2 linked regions of the Prochlorococcus marinus str. MIT 1214 genome follow. The protein of the gene in region 2 interacts with the protein of the main gene of each other region in a pairwise test. Links are inferred from orthologs where the notes say so. Each region holds a gene or a part of one and is shown on either strand. Other genes may lie near its edges.

What was found.
Region 1: the proteins of O5639_RS04695 (region 2) and menB interact in binary tests that used the Escherichia coli proteins (3 or more experiments, as listed by UniProt). The link is inferred for Prochlorococcus marinus str. MIT 1214 from one-to-one orthologs.

What each region holds. Positions count from the first base shown.
Region 1 is NZ_CP114777.1:46,059-49,026, reverse strand. The notes cover bases 14-2,910. They hold menB (1,4-dihydroxy-2-naphthoyl-CoA synthase), read right to left. Parts: upstream 1,961-2,910; coding sequence 1,067-1,960; downstream 14-1,066. Other genes in these bases: menD (2-succinyl-5-enolpyruvyl-6-hydroxy-3-cyclohexene-1-carboxylic-acid synthase), read right to left, coding at 1,976-2,910; glgA (glycogen synthase GlgA), read right to left, coding at 14-1,018. Outside these bases: more of glgA, read right to left, coding at 1-13; more of menD, read right to left, coding at 2,911-2,968. UniProt on the Escherichia coli protein: Converts o-succinylbenzoyl-CoA (OSB-CoA) to 1,4-dihydroxy-2-naphthoyl-CoA (DHNA-CoA).
Region 2 is NZ_CP114777.1:777,155-780,151, forward strand. Bases 5-2,930 are described here. They hold O5639_RS04695 (NAD-dependent epimerase/dehydratase family protein), read right to left. Parts: upstream 1,991-2,930; coding sequence 1,019-1,990; downstream 5-1,018. Other genes in these bases: O5639_RS04690 (PfkB family carbohydrate kinase), read right to left, coding at 5-1,003; O5639_RS04700 (D-sedoheptulose-7-phosphate isomerase), read left to right, coding at 2,362-2,930. Outside these bases: more of O5639_RS04690, read right to left, coding at 1-4; more of O5639_RS04700, read left to right, coding at 2,931-2,982. UniProt on the Escherichia coli protein: Catalyzes the interconversion between ADP-D-glycero-beta-D-manno-heptose and ADP-L-glycero-beta-D-manno-heptose via an epimerization at carbon 6 of the heptose.

The DNA of each region.
Region 1 (2,968 bases), 730 kb from region 2 along the record:
ATGCATCATCGTAAGTAAGAAAAACAGAAAAACGACCAGGATACTCAATTGCAAGCTGCCATAAAGATGACTCTAAATAGCGATCCCCAGTCCCAAGGACAACAACCTGAGAGTCAGTATAAGAAAGAAGCCTATTAGCTACTTGTAGTAAAAGGTCAATACCTTTTTGGTCAACGAGCCTACCAACCATTCCCATTAGATATTTATCTGGATTCACTTCAAGTCCCATTCTTTCTTGAAGGACTCTTTTATTAATTGCTCTACCAGAAATATTATCTACACTAAATTTAGCTGGCAATGAATTATCCGTTCCTGGATCCCACTCATCTAAATCAACTCCGTTTAATATTCCTCGTAATTTCCCAGAAATATAATTTAAAAGTCCCTCTAATTTTTCTCCATATTCAGATGTTCGGATTTCCCTTGAATAAGTCGGAGATACTGCATTCACTCTATCGGCATACAACATTGCTGATGCCATAGTGTGATCACCATGCATATACCAGGGGCACCAAGTTATTTGATCAAGCTTCCATCTCCATGGGCCTTGATACTTGAGATTATGAATAGTAAATACCGTACTGATTTCAGGGTCTTGATGCATCCAAACTGGGATCATTCCAGTATGCCAATCATGACAATGGAGGACTTGTGGTTTCCAAGAGTTCCATGCAAATTCAGAGACTGCACTAGCAAAAAAAGTAAATCTCCAATCTTCATCTTCTCCTCCGTAAATACGCTCGGAATCAAAACATGGATGTCCAACCAAATAAATTGGCAACCCATTAGAGGGATGCCTTGTTTCAAAAACAGCGAAGTCAACCCCCATTGTGTTCGCTCGAAAGATAGGTTCAGGAGCAATATCCATCAACGACCATAATTTTCCATACCCTGGAATTATTAATCGAACGTCATGTCCAAGTTTTTTAAGCGCAGGAGGTAATGAACCAACAACATCACCCATACCTCCAACCTTTATCATTGGGGCGCATTCAGCAGCAGCAAAAAGTATTCGCATTTAATTCATGAAAAAGAAAGATTTATTTTTTGGATAAACCAAATAAAATCATGGAAGCCATTTTGATTCGGAGAAATCAGGATCCCTTTTCTCCATGAAAGCATTTCTTCCCTCCTTTGACTCATCAGTCGTATAAAAAAGATGTGTTGCCTGGCCAGCAAGCTCTTGAATACCTGCCAAGCCATCTGTATCAGCATTAAAAGAAAATTTCAAACACTTTATAGCGGTTGGACTGTTTTGAAGTATTTCCCTAGCCCATTTAACACCTTCTGATTCGAGCAAATGAATTGGTGAGATGGCATTTATAAGCCCCATATCCAATGCTTCCTTCGCTCCATATCTCCTGCATAGGAACCAAATTTCTCTAGCCTTTTTTTGACCTACAACCCTTGCTAAATAACTAGAACCAAACCCTGCATCAAAGCTCCCAACCTTAGGTCCTGTTTGACCGAACATTGCATTATCTGCAGCCAAACTTAGATCACAAATTAAATGCAAAACATGCCCCCCCCCTATAGCGAAACCAGGGACAAGCGCAATTACTACTTTAGGAAGGCTCCTAATTATACGTTGCAAATCAAGAACATTTAAACGCGGGATTCCATCATCTCCAAGGTATCCTCCACTTCCACGTATAGCCTGATCTCCGCCAGAACAAAAAGCAAACTTTCCATCTTTGGAAGGTCCTACCCCTGTAAATAAAACGACTCCAATTTTTGGATCTTCTCTTATTCTAATAAATGCATCACAAAGTTCTGAAATAGTACGAGGTCGAAAAGCATTTCTTTTCTCAGGACGATTTATCGCAACACGAGCAATTCCTTCAGGACTTATATCAAGCAAGATATCTTTGTATTCACCAATAGAAACCCATGAGGTAATAATTTCCCCTGGGAGAACTCTTCTAGACATATTGTTAGGAGTAATAGGTTTTAAAGTCATTTTTTTAAATTAAATTTAGTCAAAACTTGATAAATTCTCAGATAATGTTCTTTTCAAGTCTTCACGTAAACTTACTCTCAATTTATGATCTTCAACGGAGTTAGTACAAACTCTTATTAATACATTTGTTGACAAAGAAAAACTCCATTCAATTGCATGTTCTAAATCATCCAAGCAAGCAACTTGCTTATATTTCAATCCATAAGCCTTAGCAAGTGTAAGGTGGCAAACTTGCTGAGGCATAAGAAAAATTTCTTTAAAATCTCCTTCTTGAATTGTATCTATATTTAACTGATTAAATATACCTCCTCCTCCATTATCAATCATGATTACGATTAGACTAATATTTTTATCCTTTGAAAATAGCCATCCATTTGTATCATGAAGAAGTGCCAAGTCACCAGTTACTAGTATCATTCTTCCCATAATTATTGATAATCCCATTCCCAGTGAGAGTGTCCCGTCAATTCCTGATGCTCCTCTAAAGCCAAAGCACCTTCTTGTGAAAGCCCCCTCTCCCGAATAACTTAACCAATCTCTTATGGGACTACTTGAAGCAAGCATCACAGGAATAGAAGTTGGCAACAAGCGAGGAAGCAATCTAGCTAAAGCAGGTTCAGTAATTAATCCATTTCCTAACAACCTATTATCAAGCCAATCATCTATGAACAGATCATATTTTAAAAGCTTTTTAGTCAACTTTTGACTAACAATTTCTTTATCTATTTCTTTTTTTGTGGGAATACCTTCAAGCAACTTGTTAACCCAATAAGAAAACCCTTCACTAAATTGAGTTGCGCTACCTATTGGATCAAGATTTCGACAATCTCCCTCAGTAATAAGTAATTGAACTTTTCCAGGTTTTTTAAGCCAATTTTGTAATTCTCTACTTGGTGGGATTGGACCCAAACGTAAAACTTGAATCTCTTTGATTTTTTCAAATAACCCTGTTGAGAAAAAAAGATCCCAGTGATTTATCAAACCTTCTTGATCATTTTCAACCCCAGA
Region 2 (2,997 bases):
TAGAGTATTTAAGTAATTTAATATGACCTAAATGTAAAACATCAAAACAACCATTTGTAAATATTTTCAAGCAACTTGAATCGATAAGATCCTGTTTAGTTGGTGTATATGTTCCTTGAAACATCACAGATTTTGACGCTATATAATTAGCTCTTTTTGCTGAATCTTCCAAAGAAATATTTTGTGCCAAGCAAACAGCTAATACCGATAAAACAGTGTCTCCAGCTCCAGTAACGTCGTAAACATCTCTCTTATAAACTGGCAAATTGAATTGTTGCTTATTTCCATTGCTATTTATTACAAGAATACTTCCTTCATCACCTAGGGTGAGTAATAAGTTTAAAGGTGAGAAATTTTCATAAAATATATTAATTTTATCATTTATAGAAGTTAAATCATTCGTTAATTCATTAGATAAATTACCAATAATCTGATTAAATTCGTGGGAATTCGGCTTATATAGCGTAGATCCATCTATTAATTTTTTACTGACGGATTTACTGTCTAGTAATATAATTAAGCTAGGTTTGATAGATTTTAATCTATTAGTTACTAATGTCGAAAGTAATCCTTTGTTGTAATCTGAAATAACTATCATATCAAATCTTTGACATATAGAATATAGTAGGTTAGTTATATATTCTGATGAAAGCTTATCGAATTTCTCTTCTATATCTTGCCTTAACAATTGTTGGTTTTTCACTAGATATCTAATTTTTCTTATGGTCTTTGTCGGGAAAGTATTAGAATTTATAATGCTAACATTGTAATTTGATAATTTGTTTTTTATTTCCCTTCCATAGATGTCATCTGCAAACAATGTAAGTAAACTTACATCGCATCCCAAGCTAGAAATATTTTTTGCCACATTAGCCGCACCTCCAAGATGTTCTGTGGTCTTACAGTTTGTTAATATTGGGACAGGCGATTCAGGTGATAATCTTTCAGATATTCCTACAACATTTTCATCTAGAAATACCTCTCCTATTACTAAAATCTTCATTAAATAGTTTCTTAATTAATCTATTGTATTAGAACTATCCAGAAAATCATGAATTCCTTTATTAATATTTTTAGGATGCCAATAGATTTTCTTTGTTTCTAGAAAACTCATATCAGCACAAGTATACGGCTGATAGAACCCTCTGAGCTTAGTTGGAAAGCCAACTTGTTTTATTTCTATTTTTTTACCTCTAATTCCCCACCATTTGGAGATTATGTCTGCAATTCTTCGAAATGAAATTGGGATTCCTGTACCAGCATCGAAGATTCCATACATGTCAGACCTTGTTAGAAGATCAATTATCAAAGTACAGATATCGTCAACGGAAACAAAGTCTCTTTGGAATGGATTCTCACTATCGTCCTCCATAAAAAGATGGATCTCATTATTAATTTTTGCTTGCTCATTAAACGTATGGACTGGACTAGCCATGCCGACTTTATGTCTTTCATTAATACCGTATACATTAAAAAATCGAAGAGAAGTAATTAAATTTTGATTCGGGTATTTATAAGTTAAATATTGATCAGTTAAAAGCTTAGAGTAGGCATACATATTTAATGGGTTCAAGTCTGATGGATTCTCTTTGTTTTTAAAACCACGCATCCCATAGACTGAAGCAGATGATGCATAAATCAACCTCATTTGATTTGTAATACAAAAATCAATTAAACTATTGCTATATCGTGTGTTATTAGAAATAAGATAATCGCCGCGCCACTCAGTAGTTGAAGAACAAGCACCAAGATGAACAATCCCTAGCAATCTATTTTTATTAATCTTCTCAAGATTGATAAAAAGTTCATCTCTATTCCAATATTCAACTAATTCTAAATTATTAATATTAAAAAATTTTTCTTTATTATTCAAATTTCCGCAACCTATCAACTTTAGATGTTTATATTTAATAAGAAAAAGTTTTGCTAAATTACTCCCAATAAAGCCTTCGCAACCGGTAATTATCAATGTGTCTTTCTTGTTACGCAAAACTATCTGAATCAAATTTATTTAAATAATTGTAGTTATTTTTACAACGAAAATTATAAATATTAATTATTATTCATAATATCAAAACAAACTTGATTGAAATTAATAAAAATTAGTTTTAATTAATTGCAGGAATGGCTTCTTATCGGACCAATACTTAATATTTTTAAATGCCAAAAGTCATCATATTAATACTTAAAATGTTATCAACTAAAACAAAATTTATTAATTAGTCTATTAGGTTCAAAGGATATTAAAGTTAGAATTATAATAAATTTAAATTCCAATTTTTTCTATCAACAACCCAAATAACGGTTAAAACAAAAAGTAAGTTCTTATAGTTAAACTATGTTAAGGATTATCACTTTTAAATGAATTGCAGTCTCTTTCTAAATAAAGTTAAATATATGTCTGATACTAATAAAGATGAATTGTTATCTTCGCTAATATCTAACCATATTGATTTGATTGAAGATAACAAAGAGCATTTTATTGAAAAAACCAAAGAGATTGCAAATTACTTGACTGAGTCACTTAACTCAGGAGGTACCATTTTTTGGTGCGGTAATGGTGGTAGCGCTGCTGATTGTCAACACCTTGCAGCTGATTTGGTTTGCAGATTCATATCTGATAGAGAACCACTTAGATCAATATCATTAACCACAGATACATCAATATTGACTGCTATTTCTAATGATTACTCTTTTAATGATGTTTTCTCAAGACAGCTAAAAGCCCTAGGTAAAAAAGGTGATGTCCTAATTGCTATCTCAACCTCTGGTAATAGTCCAAATATTCTTAAAGCCATAGAGACTGCTAAATCAATGAATATAAAAACAATTGGACTATTAGGAAACGATAAAGGAAAAGCTGCAAAAATTATTCAAACTAAAATAATTGTTCCCTCAAAAAGAACTGCAAGAATTCAAGAAATTCATATTTTAATAGGTCATTTAATAATTCAATTAGTAGAACTAAATTTAGCTCTATAAGAAAGTAATGGTAAT